DNA from 3 places in the Deinococcus malanensis genome. Region 1 is predicted to be linked to each of the others. Evidence: riboswitches for the same ligand, from Rfam matches in the RefSeq annotation. Region 1 holds a riboswitch; each other region holds the start of a gene.
The links. A riboswitch is a leader RNA that binds a small molecule or an ion and turns the genes downstream of it on or off. The one in region 1 is predicted to bind cyclic di-GMP.

Region 1 (6,945 bases):
TGCGCAACCCGTTTGCCGTCAAGCAGCACGGCATACGTGCTGGACCCGACCTCCACCCTCAGGGTGTGAAGCTCCGTGCCCGGTGGTGTCGTAGGAGCTGATCCTTGACCCTCATAATCTCCCTGCTCGTTAAAGTATCCCCAGGTCAGCGTGGTACCGTCGTCGCTGTAGCGCACCAGCTGACGCCCGGTTCTGCTCTCGCCTTCCGGTGAGCCAAATATCACGCCCCCCCCGTTGCCGGTCAGATTCCTGAATCGGGCGGTCAGAACAAACGGGGCCTGGAATACCCGGGGAGACAGCAACACCTGATCGTAGCCCTCCTCGGTGGTCTCAGCGAAAGTGCGTGCCTGCAGTTGCCAGCTACCACCAACAGGCGCCCACCCGGTAGCCTCAGGCGACCCGGTAAATGGTTCACGGAAAGCACCTGTGCTCTCAGCCGTAGGGGCAGGTGCCGGATCTGGCATTTCGGGCGCTGTCGTAGCACTAGGGGCGCCCTCTACCGTGACCTCTGCGCTGTCAAACGCGGCCGATCCGACGGATGTGGTCAGCCCAATATGACCAGCACGCGAGCGAAGAGGAATAGTCTTGGCAAGCTGCCGACCGTCCAGGACGATGCTGTAGCTGTCCGTGCCCACCTGGATTTCCAGCACGTGCCGTCCAGCCTTTTGAGGCGGCAGGGTCTGTGCGAAGCCCGCTCCAATGAAGTCACCCTTCTGGTCAAAGTGCCCCCAGAACAGACCGCTGCCATCGTCGGTGTAACGAACCAGTTGCGCGCCGTTTTTGGAATCAGCAAGGGGAGCATTGAACATGATCCCGTCCCCGTTCCCCTGCAAGTTCCGGAGGGCCACGCGGAAGGTGTATGGCGGCTGGTAGATGCCGGTGGAGAGGAGGGCCAGGTCATAGCCCTCTGTCTGCTCCTGCACCACCGCACCATCCTGAGCCGTCCACCGCCCTCCCGCAGGCCTCCATCCAGCTGCCTCGACGCCCCGAGCCAACGCCGCCGGGTCAAGCAGGTTACCCGTCCGGCCCGGCGCATCCTGAGCGGTCGCGACGGCGGGCAGGGTGCTTCGCGGAGATTCGGCGCGGGCCAGTAATGGATGCAGCAGCAAACCTGCGGCGGCGACAAGACCCACTGTGACGCCGGTGATGAATTCCGGGCGTCGGGGATTGAAGCGCCAAGTAGGCACGGAAGCGTCCCGTGGCACGGCTGGACTGCGCGCCGGCTTTCCGCTGAGGACGTTACGCAGGACGTCACGCGCAGGAATCTCAATCTTTTTGAACGTCAGGATCGAGACGCCGACGATCAGCGCCAGGTAGACGAGCAGGAAGGATAGACTTGTCCCCCCGTTAGTCGCGATCCCAGCGGTGTTAGAGAATTTGTACAGCCAGTCCCAGAGGGGGGCGTGGAAGATGTACATCGAGTAACTCGCCTCGCCAAGCAGCACCAGAAATGGAACGGAGAGAACGGCAGTGAGGACGCCCTTCCCCGTCGCCAACGCGTAGATCAGCGCAGCGAACAGGGGAGCCAGCAGGCCATTGTGAAGAAACACGTACGGAAAGCTGCCGCTGAAGGCCAGTATAAGCAATAGGGCCAACGCCACCACGGGTCCGAGGATTGTGCCTGCCTGGACGTCCATACGCCCCTGTGCCCGGCGTGTAAGATAAAACTTCCCCAGGGCAAGGCCCATCAGGAACTCAGGCAGGCGGGTGAGTGGGTTGAATTTCACGGCGTTGAGCCAGGGTTCATAGGTGCCCAGCGCGCTGCCTGAACGCTCTGTTATCAGATGCGCCGTTGGGGGCAGAAGGGACAGCAACCATAATCCCAGGAAGGTCAGGGCGAACGCGCCCGACGTGGCGACCCGGAATTTTGGGTACAGCAGGGCGGCCAGCAGAGGAAACAGAAGGTAGAAAAAGGCCTCCACAGACACTGACCACGATGGGCAGTTCCAGACGCAGGCCGTGTTGGGGATCCAGGCCTGTAGTGCAAGAGGCGCCGTTAGACCTGTGAGCCATGCCGTCAAGGGTGAGATGTAGTCCCCAGAAGCCTTACCAATGAAAAAAGGCAGCCACAGCAACAACCCCAGCAGGTAGACGGGGTAGATTCGAGCGACACGAGCAATCCAGAACTTGCGGGCGTCCACCGTCCGGCGGGCATCGGCGTCAAGGTAGACATAGGTCAGGATGAAGCCCGACAGCACGAAAAACAGCGTGACGCCAACATAGCCGGAATGGAGGATGTTGGAAACCCAGAATGGTGCCCCTTCGAAGGTCCGCAGGCCATAGTGATACAGCACGACGTGCATCGCCGCCAGGAAACGCAGGCCGGTCAATGCATGCAGCGTTGGTGCAGGGAGCGGCGATGTGGTCACACGGTCACTTTAAAAAAACGAGCGTGTATGTGACGCTCACGGAAACTTGAGATCGCACGGGCATCTTCACGTTTTGTGGGCCGTGCCGGGTCCAGGTCTCCAGTCAGGTGCAGCAGCGGGCCATGCACGTAGATAGGATATGTAACCTGTTCAACTTCAGGGATGCGCCCGACGACGGGGCAACTTGCGTATTCTGCAACCCGCTCTTTCATCCAACGAACGAAGATCCATCGTCGGATGAAACACTTGGGGAGGCCATGATCATGGTTTCTCCCGCTCCCTGGTTTAACCGAATGCCAGGCTTTGTAGGCCGCGTCGATCATCGTCAATCCGGTGTTCAGCGCCGTGACGCCAGCAGTGCGGTCAAGGTGCACTTTTCCTCCGGTAGTGGCAGGGGAGATGGGAGAAATCCGGTATGCGCTCCCGGCAGAACCGGAATTGGAGGACAAACATTCCAGATGCTGAAGTTCAGTGGTTCACTACTTCCCAAGGGCTGCTTGGGCGCCGCGAAGACGAGCACAGGGGTCAGGGAGAGTAGCGAGTGCCTGCCGTCCCGTGTGCCCTCGCTTCCAGTAGCTCCACAGCGGCCGTACTGGCCGCCGCAGTCAGACGCCACTGCGCCGTGACTTCACCTGCTGTCAGAGTCAGACTGTAGCGCCCTCCATTTTTGACGGAGTACAGGGTCAGGGCGCTGCCATTGACCTGGAACGTGACCGCACGGTTTGCCAGTTCAATTCGTACGTGTACAGGCGCGGTCCCCAGACCTGCGTCAGGACGAGAGCGTGCGGTTTCGCTGTTGTTGATAAAGAGGCGCCAGACTTTGGTGTGCTCCTCCCGGCGCAACTGAATCACCTTGGGAGTGGTCGCGGCCGAGGTAATGCCTACTGCAACTCCGTCATGGGTAGGAGTTCTGGGCTGACGGAACTTGACTGCGAGCGAGACTGGGTTGGCGTACCGTAGAGGCTGACTGGCGTACGACCCTCCTGCGTCAAGGTTCACGCCAGCCGGCAGGGGAGTGGTGCCATTCAGGCCATTGATCTTCCCGTCGGTCACTTGACCATCGACCAGCGACACCGGAGCTTCTCCCTGGCTGGAATATTGGTTCGTAAACGCCTGGGCAAAGACTGCGGCTGCCGCAGAGGCCCGGCCTGATCCGTCGATCAGCCCGAAAGGGTTCCGGTATGCTCCCGGAACGTGGTCATAGGCCGCCCACGCAATCAGGCCGGAAAACCCGTACTTTTCCGCCCAGTAGACGCTTTCTTCTACAGCACGCTTCTGCATTTCGGGCGTACTCGGCGTGGTGGGCCGTAACCCGAGCGGCAGATCCCACTGCATGCCAGGTACGATCATGCCACTGTCGTCATTGTAGGAAGGCCAGCCCAGTTCCGAGAGAACCATCGGCTTGCGAGCAATGTTATGGTCGCTGATATACCGGTAGATGGTAGCGGGGACAGCATAAGGCCAGAAGCCGTTGTCTGCCCACAGGTAGCTGTTGAAAAACAGCGCGTCAGACAGGTCGTAGATCGACTGGTGGCCCACAGGCGCACCTTCGAACTTCTTGAAGGTATTGTCGAACGCGGCACTGTTGACATACACGCCCAGATGCGGCGCCTCGTCTTTGATCACCTGCTTTAAGCGGCCCATCCAGGTCAGGATTCGGCCCGCGACCTCGGGATCTGCCCACGCGCCGAACCCGTCCGGCTCGTTCTTCAGATTGACGCCGTGTACATTGGCTTTGGCTGCCAGCATCCGGGTCACCCAGCGGGCGTAAGCTTCATGGTAACCGTAGTTTGTCTCCAGTGTGGTCCAGTCAAATCCGCCATGTTCCAAGGTCTCCATCTCCATAAACAGGGTGGGGACGACGTCCAGACCTTCGGCGCCTGCGAGGTCGATAAAGCGGCTGACTGTCTGTAAGCGCGCATCATTGAATGTGCCCTTTCCATCTGTAAATCCGAGTTGTCCCCAGGCGCGGTATTCATGGTCGTAGAAAAGGAAGACGCGCACCGTATTGATGTTCAGTTCCCTCTTCATCTGCTGAAGATCAGCTCGAACCTGTTCGTCCGTCAGCTCTCCGCGTTCGTATTCCCCCCACCAGGAGGGATTCCTTGCCAGCCGTGGCCAGTACATTGCCCCTTTCATTGGCGCTCCCGTACTGGTGAGCTCAGAGGCGGTCATCTGAGACCACTGAGCACCAACAGCACTGGTCACTTCGGTTGGGCGGGTGGGCGCACTTGTACACGCTGTCAGCATCAGGCCCATAAGTAACAGGGCTTCCGACAGAAACACCTTGCCCGGGCGTTGTTCCCAATTATACTTCGGTGTGGCCCGGCTGCTAAGGCGATACCGCTGGCACAGGCCACGAAGGGCATCGACAGGCAACATAGAGTTGAATACGTAACGGATGCCCACAAGGCCTCCCTTCTTTCGGTAGCTCAGCCGACCACTGGGGTCCCGGAAGCTTTGCGTCACCACCTCACAGTGGTTTTGCCGTTGTCGGTTAAGAGAGACAGGCCAGGAGGCTTGTCACCTTGCACAGATTAGAGAAGTGTTGATGACGCTCCCCTTACACCTGGATAACGTGAAGTTCGCTGGTTCACGGGCCGCTTCTCACGTAAGGTCGATACGGACGTCTGGTTTGAAGGCAGCTTTGAGTGCCTTCTGAGGATATGGCGTTCAGGCGGTCATTTCGGTGGTAAGGGAGCGATGGGTTCGAATTCAGTCGCGCTCAACCACCGAAGTGTTGGTCTGTCTTTTCCGCCGCTGACGCAAGAATCATGTCAGGTAGGCTGCTCTACATTGCCAGCATGTCGAGCGCTCCTCAGCCTGAACAGGAATACGCCCGGCTCCTGGACCTTGCCCGGTACGACATTCTCGATACAGCCCCTGAGAAGGCTTTTGACCGCATCACCCGACTGGCAGCCCGGACTCTGCGAGCGCCTTCAGCCGTTCTGAATTTTGTGGATCAGGATCGGCAATGGGGAAAGTCGTGTTTCGGGACGACCGACAGCACAGCTCCGCGCGAGCACTCGTTTTGTGCCTGGACCATCCTGAGCGACGAGGTCCTCACGGTGGCGGATGCCCGCCAGGATCAGCGTTTTCTGGATAATCCGCTGGTCCTTGGGAGCCCGAGTATCCGGATGTACGCGGGCGCACCACTCACCACGCCCAGTGGACACCGTATCGGCTCCCTGTGCGTGTTCGGTGATGCGCCCCTTGACCTTGAGCCGGCGGACCTGGAGGCCCTCCAGGATCTCGCAGCGTTAGTCATGGATGAACTCGAGTTGCGGCTGCACAACCGCGCACTTCAGTCCCAGGTGAGCATGCAGGGCCAGCAGCTGCAGGAATTGCGCCAGTTGGTGACGCACGCCCAGGTTCTGGAAGACATCAACAGGCTGCTGGACGCCACATTGAGTCCTCAGGAGGCCACCCTGGAAGTCTCGCGCCTGATCGGAACAGCCATTCACGCGGACTGGACCGGACTGATGGCTTTTGAAGCGGACACCATGACCGTTCAGGTCGCCCACCACCAGCCTGACCTGAACCCAGCCCTGCTGGCATTCGCGGCGCGCCTGCCCGACCTCGCGGGCGGCGTGACGCGTTCCCTACGAAACACGAAGCACACCACTTATCTCGAGGACTACCCGCAGCATCCCCTGGCACTGCCGGAAGGGGTTGAGGCTGGGCTCAAGTCAGCCGCGTGGGTGCCACTCGGTCAGCATGCGAACATCGACTACCTGCTGATTGCCGTTCGCGCTGACCGAGGTCGCCGCGCCGCGTGGCGCGCCAGTGACCGGGCATTGCTGGACGCTGCCGGGCGGAGCGTGCGCGCCGCGCTTGTCCGGCACTCGGTGCTGGAAGCCAGCGTTCTGCAGGCGCGCCGGGACCCATTGACCGGTGTAGCCAACCGCCGCGCGTTTGACCAGGATCTTGAGAGGCGGGCACATTCACGGCAGTCATTTACCCTGGCCTTGATTGATCTGGACGGCTTTAAGCTTGTAAATGATGTCGAAGGGCATGCGCAAGGTGACCGTGTCCTTCAGGTGTTCGCTACGGCACTTCACCATGAAGTCCGGGACTTTGGTCAAGCCTACCGGTACGGAGGCGACGAGTTCGCACTGCTGTTGGACCCGACAAGTGAGGACGACACCATGGAGCACGTCGATATTGCGACCCTGGCTGCCCGTCAGGTGACGGCATTGCCCCTGGGCGCGAGTACTGGCGTGGTCAAGGCAGAAGCGGGGTACTTTTCTGGCACCGAACTGCCGGACCTGGAACGACAGGCCGATCAGCGCATGTATGAAGCCAAACGACGCCGCCAGCGCCTGCGTGCGCAACTGCCGACGAAAGTGTGACAGTCCTGGTGGACCTGGGACGATATTGGCAGGGAGTTCTTTTCCTCCAAATTGGCAGTCTTTAACAGGAAATCTTTCGGCACTGGACATTCTTGAAAGGCGATTTCGAAGCGTAAACGCGAAATCCTCGTTGAGCGGGGCTATTCGACTTACGGGGCAGAATGCAGGTCCTGGCTCACCTCCCTTTTTTGCCTGAAGCACAATGGGATGAGGTTATGAGCACA
Region 2 (6,945 bases), on a different contig from region 1:
TACACCGGCGAAGGGGGTCGCGACCCCGCGACCGGAAAGCAGGTCGCCCATCAAGAACTGGTTCGAGGCAACCTGGCGTTGGCGCTCAACCATCGTGATGGCCTACCTCTTCGGGTGACACGGGGTAGCCGGCACCGCTCTCCGTTTTCTCCATTGACGGGGTACCAATACAGCGGGCTCTACCGTGTAGAAGATCATTGGCAAGAGCTGGGGCGGTCCGGGTATCGCATCTGGCGGTTCCGACTGGTCAAAGTGGAGGTTGAAGAATCTTTCGCAAATGAATCAGCGGAATCTGGTTCAGTGATCCGGAGAGCCACCGTTGTGCAGCGCATTATTCGTGATACCGCGGTTGCCCGGGCTATCAAGGTCCTCTATGACTACCAGTGCCAGATCTGTGGAACGCGATTGGAGACGTCTGAAGGTCCATATGCCGAGGCAGCTCATATTCGGCCTTTAGGAAGTCCGCATGATGGTCCCGATTCGGCCTCAAACTTACTGTGCCTCTGCCCGAACCATCATGTGTTATTCGATCATGGTGGACTCGCCGTACAGGATAATTTTGACCTCATCGGTTATCCAGGCCGTCTACAGATTCATGGTCGTCATCAAATCGATCTTGCCTGTGTGCAATACCACCGAGAACGTTATTCTCCGCTCATCCGGGGGAGAAGGTTCCATAACCCCACCCCCGTTTGCAGAAAGGCAATAAATGTCGCCACGAACTCTCCTCGGTAAGATGCAATGCATGGGGCGCAAGGCACCGGTACTCTGTGACTCCCCATGATTGTTAAGGACTATCTTCGCCAGCCTACCGGTGACCGATTCCAGAAAGCTGGGGATGAGGCCGAGCGACAGATGGCCCACTATCTGAAGCGTGCATTCGGGGATAACCCGAGCGTGCATGTCTTCAGGCTAGACACGAGCCCATGCGTATAAGGCTTGGGCACTTGCGGTTCCGAGGTCAGCGGGTTAGTTACGTACGATGTTGACAGTGGAGACCGCTTCGGCGCGGGTGCCGTTGGCGTACTCAGCGGTCACGAACACGGCGTATGTTCCGGCAGCCAGCGTTGGGGGTGCAGCGACCACCAGGTCCACGGTTCCCGGAAGAACCACGGACGGGAGGGTGGTTTCGGTCTTACGTCCGGCGGTGTCCTGGTAGGTCACCCGCAGCGTGAATCGTTCGTAGGCATTACCGCTATTCCGGAAGGTGACCTGGACGTTGGGAGAGCTTCCCGATTCGGTGGCAACATTCTCAATCCGGACGTCGTGGTTCATTGTCCCCGTGACTTCAAGGGCCGTCACCATGGCGTACCGCACCCGGATTCCTACCGCGTTTCCGCCTGCACTAACCGCCGGAGTCTCTGCGTCGACCCCAATGACGCCCCAGTACCCGCCGGTGGCGGTTGCAGGTACAGAAACATTGGCGCGGACCTTGACGGTCCCTTGGGCTGGAACCACATAGGCTGTCTGGTTGAACTTCATGAACCGCTCGAGACTGTGCGGCAGGCTCAGGGCCGGCGCGTGCACCATGGTGCCGTCGGGCGCCTGCGTGTAATCGTTGCTGAAGATGGTCGCGCGCACGGGTGACGTGCCTGAATTGGTCAGGGTGTACTCGATGACTTCGTTGGTGCCGGGCTTCAGGGTGAGCGTGCGTGGGCCGCTGATATACACATCCGCAGCAGCGGACGAAGCGAGGGAGAGCAGAGCAAGTAATGACAGAGTTTTCATAAGACCTCCGGAAACGGCAAGGATGTGGGAATGCTGGCTTTCGCCTGGTGGGTGTGGGCTACGGGACGGCGTGTTCATGGGGGTGAGGGGATTGTCACAATGAGGTGGGTGCTCCGACGGGCAGTGGTGCCGTTGGCAAAGTGAGCCGTGACGGTGACAGGAACGCTGCCGGTCTCCTGAGGGGTGGGCAGCGTCAGCACCCACTCGTCGTCCTGGGGCTGAGTGGCGGCGGAATAGGTCCGTGTGAGGCTGCCCACCTGGACCGTCACTTCCCTCAGGGGTGCGCCGGGGCGCAGGCGCAGCCTGGGAGCCTGGCTTGCTTGAATCACGACACTGTCCCAGATCAGGCGCAGGCTGGGAGTCACCGCGCTGCTGTCGAGCACAGTCCGCCGTGGTCCCGGCGTGGGCACAATGACCGATGCACCGGTAGCCGGCAGAGTCACGTCCACGGGAGGCTGCCCGTCAATGAACACCCGATACTGACCGGGCGCAAGATCGTGGAACTCGAACTGACCGCCAGGAAGCTGCACTGTGGTCCAGCGGGCCTCGGGACCGGTCAGGTTGACACGGACGACCTTGGATGGACCGTCAGAAACCAGCGCACCGGTATCGGGATCAGTGTAGGAGACCTGACCCTGCAGAACGGTTGCCGGCTGAGCACGGAACGTCACGGTCCCACCGGGTGCCACCTCGGCCGAGCTGTTAATCATCACCATGTGTGCTGGAAGGTCGTTGACGTTGACGGTTGCCAGACAGGCGCTGGTCGGGCCAGTCACTGTGGCTTCGCCGCGCTCATTCGTCTGGAACTGCCGGTTACACGCCGAAATACGGACATTTGCGAGGGGCTGGAGCGTTCCGTTGAGGTCCTGTACCACCCGCACAGTCCGGCGACTCGGGTCGGGTCCGGCGAGCAGTTCAGCAAGCTTATCGGTCGTGGGCAAAAACGTGGAGTAACTCAGCCCGGCCTTCAGGTGCAGAGGTCCTCCTGACAGGGGAAGCGTCGTGCCCACGAAGCCGCCCCACCCGCCCGGTGAGGCATACGTCGCCTGCGCCGAAAGCTGAAGTTGAGGACGAGTCAGAAGGGAAACCGCGTGCGCCCCGCCTTCCAGGGTCCACTGACCGCCCAGCGCCTGCGCGTATCCCACACCCTTGACCGCGAGGTCAAGGGCACCGTCGGTTGCTGCGGTCGCTTCCATTTTCACGGTCCCGGCCCCGACCGGCGTGCTTGTCTGTGCCTTCAGGGAAGAGCGGGCGACGCCATGCTGGTTCAGGTACACGGAACCGAGCAGGTTCCACTGCGTTACGCCGAACTGACCCTGACCGCTGGCTGTCGCGACGCCGCCGAGAGGGCCGCCCGGGTTGCCGTTGAGCTTCAGCTCAATGCGTCCTGTGACGGGTTTTGTGGTGTACGAGGTCCCGGCGGCGAGTTCCCACGGGCCGGCCGTCATCTGCTTGAAGGTCGCGGACGCCGGTCCGTAGGTGCCGCTGATCGTAACGGCGGACAGGGACTGCGCTGAGAAGTCGGCGCGGACCCCGAATTTAGGCCGGCCGGGCAGTTCCTTCCATTGAGTATCCAGCGCTGCCCAACTGCTCCGGCCGCCTGAGGCACTGGCCTGCACCTCGGCCGCTTCAGTGCGGTAGGTGGCGGCCGCTGTCCACGGCACACTCCGCTCAGGGGCCACAAAGAGCGACACGCTGAACGGGCCGGTACTGCCGGTGGCGCTCACCGCCGGGTCACGCAGCTGGCTGTTGACATTTGCTGTGACACTCGCGCTTGCAGTGGCCGTCATCAGGTCTGCTTTCATTCCGACGCGTGCGGCCCCCTGCTCCGGCACCGCTGCGCCTACCTCGACCTGCCGGACGATTCCTCCTGGACGCCAGCGGTGGGCCAGATACGCGCCGCGGCCGACGGTTCCCGCAGGATTGCTCGCATCGGATTCGGCAACATTCAGGCGTGTTTCGCCGTGTGTCACGCTGGCGCTTTTGAGCTTGAAGCCGGAGGCCTGACGTTCGATGTCGGCCTGAACAGCTGTAATCCGGCTGAGGCGCCCGTCAATCAGGAGTGACCCGGTGACACCTGCCGTGACGCCGGATTCTGCTTTCAGGCTGGTTCGCAAGCGGACGCCGTAGGCAGAATCCGCCCCAGCTCCCGTGTGCCCCCGGATGCGTAACGTATGGGTGACGGGTCTGAGGCCGCCTTTGAACGTGACGGTCGCAGTCTGCTGGCTGAGAGCAGCCGGGAGCACGAGCAGCACGGTGCGCTGCTCCCCTGGCATGAGACGCAGGTAGGGGGACTCGATGGTGCCTGAATCGGCGGTGACGGTGACGTCGGCCGCGCCGGTGCCTGTGTTGCGAACCTGGAGCGGAATGCGGGCAGGCGCGTCAGGAAGAACGGCGGCCTCAGCCGGACCCTGAACCACCAGTTGCGCATACTCCGGCCAGCGCACCGGCACTTCGAGATGCTGGACTCCCTGCGGAGTGGTGACGCTGAAAGTCATGACGAAGTTAGCCAGCAAGTTGCCTGGGGTATCGACGCGAAGGGAAAGGGGCAGCAGCGGCGTGGGGCTTGCCGGAAGCTTCCGGGGGTACGTGACGTGAATGCCTGGCGGCAGGTCGCCGATAAGGTTCAGTTCGAGCGGGAGATTGTGTAACTCCGCAGGCAGGTGCATGACCGCCAGCGCCTCGCCGGTCGTGGACAGTGTGACCGCCGGGAGTGCCTTCGTCGGGGAATCCGCCGTGAGTCCGGGCGCCATCGACAGCAGCAAGGCTGCAGTCAGTGACGCCACGCGGGTAAACGCGCGGACAACAGGGCGAGACGAAGGGGCCATCAGCATGAAATCTAGGCGCAGCCCTGTCACACGGGCATGACCCGGGCGTGGCTGAATGCTGCGGTGCCGTGATTGGTGCGCTATGAAGCTGCCGATTGTGTTCTGGTGAGAATCCACGGGGTGGGACAGGGTGGCTGAAGACATTCGGAGCCTTGCTGGTTCAGTTCTTCCGGCCGGGCACTGCCTGGAGGTTCCTTCTTCGTCCTGTTCCCTGTCATGCATCTCGAAGGCTGAAGGCGGGTCAAGGGGGAATGACCGTCACGCCAAGTGTTCTGACATTCACGGCCTTCACGAGCGAGGGATGAGCCTGACGTAAGGAGGAGGTAAGAAAGCCGCCACTACGGTGTGTACATCCATCAGGACCTCCTGCTTGGGTTGGAAAGCAATGAAGCACATTCCGTAACCGGGCACCTGGAATGTGTGGAGCAAGTGGTGCGACCGATCCGGCCTTGCTGAACCATCGTTGTCTCAGCGCTGCCGACTGCTGTTCTAGGAGTCGAAATGAACAACCGTACCCCCCTGTTCGCCGTTCCCTTCCGTACCGCGCTGCTCGCCCTGACCAGCTTGAGCCTGGCTTCCGGCGCCCTCGCGAACACGGGCACCGACACCGTCACCGCCACCGGCACCGTGCCCGCCCCCACCGTCAGCGTCGTGCTCATGACTGATGCGGCCACGCCGGCGGACTTCGGCACCGGCTACGCCCTTAATCAGCTGAACAACAGCACCTTCGCTTACGGCAGCAACTTTCTGATCAAACTTACCTACGCAAACGTCACCACCAACGTCTCTCTGGCCCTCTCCGGCAGCCAAGCGAACTACCTCCTCGCGTACCGCCACACCCCGAGCGGCGGCACCCTCACCTCGGACGTGCCGTTCTCCACCAGCGTCGGCACCGCCACGGCCAGCGGCACAGCGACCGACACGTACGCGAGCGGTGCCACCACCACCGCCTTCAACGCTTTTGGCACTTCGACAGGTGCGACGCGCTTCGCGATCGGCGCAAAATCCACCACCGCCGCCGTCACCAGCCTCAGCACCACCATCACCCTGACCGCCACCGCCAACTAAACCTGAGACTTTTAAGCCGGGCAGAAGGGTACTTCTGTCCGGCTTATGCTGGAGGCCCATGCGACGCCGCTATCTTGCTGTCTGTTTATTGCTGCTTTCCTGCGCCTCGGCGCAGACGGTCAGCGTGCAGATTCTTACGGACGCGAGCCTGCCCGCTGATTTCGGGGTCAATTATCCGCTTGGCCAGACCCGCAACGACGCGTATGTGTACGGAGCGAACTTCATCATAGGCGTGTCGTACGACCTGCCAAGCAGTTCATCTCTGACCTTGAGCCTGTCGGGATCACAAGCGAATTATTTTCTGGCATGGACGGTCGCGGGCAGCGGGATCGACCAGGCGATGGGTACGGCTCTTGGAACGGCCGTAAGCGGGGTGAGCGGGTCCCAGTCCAATGTGTATTACCGGCAGGACGGAACCCTGCATTTGCTGGCGGGCGAAGCGACGCGCTACAGGATCGGAGCGCGGGCAACTCCCGCCGCCACGGCAGACCTGAATACCGTTATCACGCTGACCCTGACCAGCAATTAAGGTGTCTGGGCGCTCTTCAGTGACCTACCAACGGATGAATCCTTTGGCTTTTCAGGCAACGCTTGCGTTCACTACCGCTACGTTGATGCCTGATGGGACGGCCCGCCCCAGGATGTTCCGCGCTGCGTTCAGGTCGGCATTGTCCATATGACCGCAGGCGACACACCGAAAGCGCGACTGACTCGCTCGGTTCTCCCGGCAGGTGTGCCCGCAGGCGTTGCACCGCTGAGAGGTGTACCGGGGGTCTACGCGCACCACTTTCCGAGCGGCCCATTCTGCCTTCTGGGAAAGGAGAGAAAAGAACTGACCCCAGCCCACATCGTGAATGCTGCGGGCCAGGTTGCCCCGTCCCATCGCACCGACGCCTAAGTCTTCGTGGGCTATCAAATCGTTCTCTCGGACGAGTTTGAGAGCGGTCTTGTGGTGGAAGTCGAGTCGCTGCCGTGCGACCTTCCGATGCAGTTTTGCGACCTGTTGGACGGCCTTTCTGCGCCTGTTGCTCCGCTTGTTCCGCTTGCGACTGACCGCACGCTGAGCCACCCGCAGCTTCTTCAGACCCCCCTGAAAGTGACGGGGGTTCTCCACAAACTCCCCATCGGAGGTGATGCAAAACCATGTCGTTCCCACGTCCACACCCACCGAGCTTCCCGAAACGGGAAGCGGCTGGGCTTCCACCTCGCACACGTAGCTGACGTACCATTCTCCGCAGTCCCGCGTGATGGTGGCCGTCTTGACCTTGCCTTCCAACGGGCGGTGCAGCCGGATTCGGATGTTCCCGATTTTGGAGAAGAA
Region 3 (6,945 bases), on a different contig from region 1:
GGCACCTTCCAGACGATGATCAAATACCGTCATCTGATGTTCAACCCCCGCGCCGGGAAGGTAGGTCTGCTGACGCTGCCCTACATGCTGCTCTACGGACTGGTGCTGGGCGGTGTGGGTCCGCTGATCGATATCGCTGCCGTTTCGATTCTGGTGCAGTACTCCACTTTCGACGCCGTGTGGCCCATCATTGCGCACGTTCTGGTGGACTTTGTGATCGTAGGTGCGGCCCTGGCGCTTGGTGGAGCTTCGTGGCGCATGCTGATCTACACGCCAACCCAGCGCTTCTTCCTGCGGCCTTTCGTCGCTATCGTAGTGATGATGACCTGCTGGACCTTCCTTCGCCGCCGCAACGTACACTGGAACAAACTGCCCCGGGTAGGCCTGAATATGGCCATGACCAACCCGGCCGCTAGGACCCCGGCAATGTCTCCTGCCGCTGCCATAGCTCCAGCCACCCTTCCGCTGCCTATGCCCGTCGGGACCGGCCCCGAGGAGCGCGCATCTTGATCGGGAGACTGAGTTGAGGTGGACACGAATGTGCGCCGCGATGGGAGTCTGGGCCCTGGTTGGCACAGCGCAAGCGGCCTCCTGCGGAATGTTCGGCCTGACGGTGAATTCGCCGTCCGTTCTGGGCGCTGTGGAGCAGAAGGTAGGCTGCACCTTCACCTCCACCCGCTGGTTCGTTGACTGGAAACGGCCATTTCCAGGGCAGGCCGCGCTCCAGTTCTTCAAGACGCCGGGCCGGCAGCTTGAGCTGTCCTGGCAGCCACGCATCCGGCTGGGGGAAAACAAATACAAGGGCGTGACCTACCGCGCTATTGCGGCTGGCGAGCACGACGCTTATATCCGGGGGTTCGCCCGCAGTATCCGGACCACCGGCCGCACCATCCCGATCACGTTTGCCCCGGAGATGAATGGCGACTGGGGCGCGTACCAGCTGAGTGCCAGGAACACTCCACAGGACTTCAAGCGGGCCTGGCTGCGTCTGCACCGCATTTTCCGCGAGGAAAAGGCCAACGTCCGGTGGGTCTGGAGCCCCAACATCATCTATCCCACCATGCGGTCGAACTACCGCGCGCTGTACCCGGGTGACGCGTATGTCGACGAGGTCGGTCTGGACGGGTACAACTGGGGCACGACCAATCCCTGGAACCGCTGGAAGACGTTTGCCCAGACCTTTGACCAGTCCTACCGCGCAGTCAAGAAGATCACGAACAAGCCTATGCAGCTTGGCGAGCTGTCCAGCGTGGAGAAGGGTGGAAACAAGGCGGCCTGGATCCGCAATATGTGTCAGGTGCTGCCCAGTTACCCTCAGGTCCGCAAGGTGTTCTGGTTTCATGTGGTAGACCGGAACGTGGACTGGCGTCTGACCACCAGCCAGGCAGCCCTGGACGCCTTTAAGGCCTGTATCCGTAAACAATCCTGAGATAGAAAGATCGTACTGACCGCCGTGACAGGCGGTCTTTTTTTATGTCTGGTTCTGGTTGTTCCTGGGTCCGTCCCAGCTCACTGAAGCTAACCACACCCCTTCACGGGGGGGTGCTGGGCCGGGAGTGATATTTTTGATGCGTTAATCTTGCGACAAAGAGGGAAGCCCGCAGAAGCAGCTTTTCCACCGATAACGGCAAACCCGCTGCGAAGCGGGGACGCAAAGTCACGGGACCCATGAGGTCAGCCGGACCACCGAAAGGAGAAGCGTGATGAAGTGGGCGAATAGGGTCAAATTGGCAGGCTGTGCTTTGATGCTGACACTCGTGACGGGAGCGCAGACCCAGTCGAACGCCCCTACACGCTGGACCGAGAACTTTGATCGCCTGGATACCTCCACCTGGGGCGTGTCCACCTGGAACGGCTTCTGGCAGAACGATCAGGTCAAGGGCGCTTTTCAGAAGCAGAACGTCTATACCGATGGCCGCGGTCACCTCGTTCTGATGCTGGACGTCAAGGCCTGCCCCCAGGGTCTGTGTGCCCAGGCGGCTGAGGTCCAGACCCACCGCCGGTTCGGGTTCGGTCGCTACAGCGTGCGGATGCGCGCTGCCAGCCACACTCCCGAGGCCCGTACGCCCGGACGCGCACGCCCCGGTAATATCAGCGGTGCCTTCAGCTTCTTCAACAACAGCGCCACCGAAATCGACGTGGAGATCGAGGGTCACCGCACCAGTTTCATGAACGCGGCGGCCTGGACCAGCCTGAAGACCAAGACCGCCGCCCTGGTGCCCTCGCCCCAGCGTACCGATCTGGCGCGTGATTTCCACACCTACACCTGGGACTGGCAGCCTCACCGCCTGGCCTTCAGCATTGACGGCGTGAAGGTTTGGGAGACCCGCCAGCACGTGCCCCAGCAGCCCGGGCACCTGATGCTCAATGTCTGGCCCACCATGGACCCCAACTGGGGCGGTCAGGTCAAACCCGGCCGGGTCTACATGCTGGTGGATTCGGTCAGCTTTCAGCCGCTCTGAAGGCCTCTCGGCGGCTCCCCGACATTCCGTTCTGCTCCGGAGACTTCTCTTCCCCCGCCCGCCAGGGTCGGGGATTCTTTCTGTTCGTGCCGAGACAGCAGGAAAGGTGTACAGGACATCTGCCATGGTTCCGCACCCACTGACCCCATAGTTTGAATGTGACATTCGTTACGGAGGGAGTTATGGTTCAGTACAAGTCTCGTGTGGTCCGTCTTCGGCAGGGTGATCTCGAGGTGCACGAGGCTGGGGAAGGAACTCCGCTGGTATTGCTGCATGGAGCTTTTACGGACCACACCATCTGGAACGACCTGGTGACGCGGATGGTAGTACTGGGTTACCGCTGTGTCGTTCCTGACCTGCCGCTGGGCTCGCACCGACAGCCGATGCCGCAGCACGCCGACCTCTCGCCGTCTGGTCTGGCAGATCTCGTGGCGGATCTGATCACGGCACTGGAACTGGCCCCCGCGACCATCATCAGCAACGACACCGCAACAGCAGTGATGCAGCTTGTGCTGACCCGGCATCCCACTGTCACAGGCGCTGCGGTGCTGACCAGTGGTGATGCCTACGAGCACTTTCTGCCCCCCGTGTTCGCTTCTCTCAAAGTGCTGCCCTATGTTCCTGGGGGACTGCAGATGCTGGGGCGGGTGATGCGCCACCCCAGACTCGGGCGTCAGCGCTGGGCCTTCGGACGCCTGAGTACCACCGGCATGAGCACAGAGCAGGCTGAGCGCTGGAGCGCCGGCCTGACCACGAATCCAGGGGTGCGCCGTGATGTCCGCTCCATGATCCGGGGCTTTCACCGCCGTCATACCCTGGGGGCGGCGGCGCTGTTCGGCACGGTTGGCGCGCCGGTCCGAATCGTCTGGGGGCGCGATGACCAGGTGTTTCCGGTCAGGTTGGCTGCGCGGCTGGCCCGTGACCTGCCTCATGCCGACCTGCACGTGCTGGACCACGGCTGGACCTATCTCCAGCTGGACGCCGCTCAGGAACTTTCAGCGCTGGTCCACTCGTTTGTTGGAACGGGTCACGGGCGTCGGTCGCCACAACCTGCACTCGACACCTGAATCCCTGTGGCCCTCAGGTCTCTGCAGGCCCTAAAACCTCTTCGCAGCGCCGCCCTATACTTCGGGGCATGATTGACGCGGCCCAGTTGGACCACCTCGCGCAGCTCGCGCGGCTGCACCTCGAACCTGAAGAGCGCGAATCGATGACCGCCGACCTGAACAGCATCCTGGGGTACTTCGAACAACTCCGGGAAGTGAATACCGACGGTGTCGAGGAAATGCAGCGGCCGGTGGATCTGGTCAACGTGCTGCGTGACGACGTGCCCGGTGAGGTGTTTGCCCCCGAGGTGATCGAGGCCCTGGCCCCCGAGATGCAGGGCGGACAGATCCGCGTGCCCCGCACGGTCGAGGCCGACTGATGCTCGACCTGCGCTTTATCCGCGACAATCCAGAAACCGTCCGCCGCGCCATCGAGGTCAAGGGCGTGAACCTAGACCTGGACGATCTGCTGAGCCTCGACCGTGAACTGACCGCCCGGAAGCAGCAGGTCGAGGCCATGCAGGCCGAGCGCAACGCGAATGCCAAGCTGGTGCCCAAAGCCACCCCCGAGGAGCGCCCGGCCCTGATTCAGAAGGGCAAGGATCTGGGCGACGAACTCAAGGCCCAGGAACCGGCCCTGCGTGCGCAGGAGGAGCAACTGCGTCAGCTGCTGCTGCGCGTGCCGAACATTCCGCATGCCGGAGTGCCGGTCGGGAAGGACGACACCGAGAACGTGGAACTGCGCCGCGAAGGCCAGCTGCCCACCTTCAGCGTGGCGCCGCTGGATCACGTCGAACTGCTGGAAAAACAGGGCTGGAGCGACCCAGAGCGTGTCGCGCGGGTCTCGGGCAGCCGCAGCTACCTGCTTAAGGGCGAGGCGGTCATGCTGGAGATGGCCGTGCTGACCTTTGCGCTGGACTTCCTGAGTGCACGCGGCTTTACGCCGCTGTCCACTACCGCCCTGGCCCGGCCCGAGGCTTTTGTCGGCAGCGGACATTTCCCCGGTGGGGAAGATCAGGTCTACAAGATCGAGGGTGACGAGCTCATGCTGGCGGGCACGGCCGAAGTGCCGGTCAACAGCCTGTTCGCCGGGGAGCAGCTGCCGCTCGATACCCTGCCGGTGACCTATGCCGCCATCAGCGCCGCCTTCCGCAGCGAGGCGGGCAGCGCCGGGCGAGACGTGCGTGGGCTGATCCGTGTCCATGAATTCCGCAAGGTCGAGCAGTACGTGATGTGCCGCGCCGACGAGCACGAGGCCCTGCGGTGGTTCGACACCCTGCTGACCAATGCCGAGGGGCTGCTGCAGGCGCTGGAACTGCCCTACCGCGTCGTTCAGAACTGTACCGGCGACATGGGTGCCGGCAAGGTCCTGATGTACGACATCGAGACCTGGGTACCCAGTGAGGAGAAGTACCGAGAGACGCATTCCTGCTCGTACCTGGGTGACTGGCAGGCCCGCCGCACAGGGCTGCGCTACCGCGACGAGGACGGCAGGCTGGTCTACGCCCACACGCTGAACAACACAGGAATTGCCGCGCCGCGCATTCTCGTGCCCCTGCTGGAAAACCATCAGCTGGCCGACGGCCGTATCCGAATTCCCCAGGCGCTGCGTCCCTACCTGGGCGGCAAAGAAGTGATCGGCCAGCCGGTGCGCTGACAGGGAGCGCCAGACCCGGGTCTGACACAGGGCTGAGCCCTTGAGAAGAGCTGGACGGGTGGGAACTGCGGGCCCCAGGGTCGGATGATCCTGGTCCTTCGCTGATCTCTGGACGGCTGACAGGAATATGCCCTGAACCCTGATTCTCCCAGGATCCGGTCCGGCGGAAGAGACTGGCAGACTACGGAAAAGGAAACGTACTTCCGGACATGAACGGGCGCTCATGTGGAATTGCGGAGGCAGAGCACGACGCAGATGTGCTGCTGCCAAGCTCTCTGCCCCTCTACGTACCTTGCCCTGAGCTCGAAACAAATGGCAGACCCTCTGTGAGAAGTACGGCCCGTCGCGGACGGGGATTCTTCCCCTGCACAGCACCGCGTACACTGCCGTCATGACCCAATCCCTTCAAGACCCGACTGTGCTGCTGATCATGGGCCGTACCCCCGACGAGGTGCGCGCACGCCTGGCAGCTGAACTCGACGCCTTCGAGGCCGAGTTGCGGACCCGCCAGGCCGACTGGTCCGTGACCCAGCCGGGGCGTGAGTGGTCGCCTGCCCAGGAAGCGGAGCACGTGCTGCTGATCAACGAGGGGATTACCCGTCTGGTGGGTCTGCTGATGTCCGACCGGGAACTGCGGCCTCTTCCCCAGACACCGGGCGTGCTGAAAGAGGGCAGGCGTCAGGCGCCGGCGCACACCTTGCCCAGTCCTCACGGGCTGGCCTGGGCAGACCTGGAAGGCCGCTGGGCAGAGCACCGCACGCGACTTGAAGCGGCGGCCGCGCAGCTTCGCGATGTCCCGGAGCGCACCATGTGGCACCCCTTCTATGGCGAACTGGACGCCCTGAACTGGATGCGGATGGTGGCCGGTCACCTGGACAGTCACCGCCGGCTGCTGAAACGGAGTGCGGGCGCGTGACCGGCCCGGACCATGCACCCGCACAGACCAGAACCGACAAGGGCGTGCGCGGTTTTGAACTCGACCTGCATGTGACTTTCACCCGGCCGCTGCCAGAGGCTGAAGCCCTTTCTGTTCTGCTGGCCCTGGAGGGATTCCGGGTCGAGCTGTACCGCCCGCATCCGTCCCCCACCCGTCCAGCCCACGAGGCTCCGGCCATGAAGGCGCCGGCCGAAGTGCCTTCGGCCCGGCTGAACGGTCCGCTGCGCGACCCTGACACGGTGCGGGCGGGTCTGTCGGCATTGCTGCAGGGCCCAGCCCGCTATATCGAGGTCGGAGTCCGCGGCTTCCTGCGCAGCGCCACCGGGCAGACCGAGTGGATGCCCTGGCGGCGCAATGCCGTGCTGCCGCGCACCATGGCCGGGCAGGTCACCTTCGAAGAAGGCGTGAAGTTCATCCTGGAGTGATGCGGAGGCTGACCCAGGCCGCTGGATGCCAACGATAAACGTCGCAGGAGTACAGGGGCATGCCGACGTGGACTCCATCTCTGGCTGGGGACCCGACCAGCAGTCGGGGCTGGCGTGTGGGATTTCCTGACTGACAGCCCAGGGTCATGACCTGGACCGACGCTTCTGGACGCAGCAGGTAGCACAGGTGGTCAGCGTGCAGGGCGTGCAGGGCATGTGGCGCCTGGTTGGACGGGACGTCGCGCAGAACCAGCAGGGCCCGCTGGCCGGAAGAAGCGGCCCACACGTCGACCGCGGCCAGCTGGTCGTGTCCCTGGCCGTTGCGGTATTCGAACCGGTGGGCGTGCCTGAGCAACTGCAATTCTGACCTCCCTGATAAGACTGATGACGGCGTGTTCCTGACCAGCGGCAAAAAGAG

Region 2: another riboswitch for cyclic di-GMP. It lies ahead of IEY49_RS12180 (hypothetical protein); the one in region 1 lies ahead of IEY49_RS18330 (hypothetical protein).
Region 3: another riboswitch for cyclic di-GMP. It lies ahead of IEY49_RS09950 (family 16 glycosylhydrolase); the one in region 1 lies ahead of IEY49_RS18330 (hypothetical protein).

The regions. Positions count from the first base shown of each region.
Region 1 is NZ_BMPP01000021.1:3,370-10,314, reverse strand. Features, by position in the region: gene IEY49_RS18340 (acyltransferase family protein) at 1-2,369, opposite strand, end outside; gene IEY49_RS18335 (hypothetical protein) at 2,366-2,743, opposite strand; gene IEY49_RS18330 (hypothetical protein) at 2,895-4,400, opposite strand; cyclic di-GMP riboswitch class I at 4,793-4,868, opposite strand; gene IEY49_RS18325 (sensor domain-containing diguanylate cyclase) at 5,174-6,721, shown strand.
Region 2 is NZ_BMPP01000009.1:155,143-162,087, reverse strand. Features, by position in the region: gene IEY49_RS12195 (YDG/SRA domain-containing protein) at 1-735, shown strand, start outside; gene IEY49_RS12190 (hypothetical protein) at 970-1,728, opposite strand; gene IEY49_RS12185 (COG1361 family protein) at 1,803-4,556, opposite strand; cyclic di-GMP riboswitch class II at 4,926-5,009, shown strand; gene IEY49_RS12180 (hypothetical protein) at 5,058-5,624, shown strand; gene IEY49_RS12175 (hypothetical protein) at 5,683-6,153, shown strand; gene IEY49_RS12170 (RNA-guided endonuclease InsQ/TnpB family protein) at 6,205-6,945, opposite strand, start outside.
Region 3 is NZ_BMPP01000007.1:103,383-110,327, reverse strand. Features, by position in the region: gene IEY49_RS09960 (glycosyltransferase family 2 protein) at 1-510, shown strand, start outside; gene IEY49_RS09955 (glycoside hydrolase family 26 protein) at 539-1,429, shown strand; cyclic di-GMP riboswitch class I at 1,617-1,691, shown strand; gene IEY49_RS09950 (family 16 glycosylhydrolase) at 1,746-2,462, shown strand; gene IEY49_RS09945 (alpha/beta fold hydrolase) at 2,645-3,529, shown strand; gene gatC (Asp-tRNA(Asn)/Glu-tRNA(Gln) amidotransferase subunit GatC) at 3,598-3,888, shown strand; gene serS (serine--tRNA ligase) at 3,888-5,165, shown strand; gene IEY49_RS09930 (DinB family protein) at 5,557-6,081, shown strand; gene IEY49_RS09925 (hypothetical protein) at 6,078-6,527, shown strand; gene IEY49_RS09920 (hypothetical protein) at 6,514-6,888, opposite strand.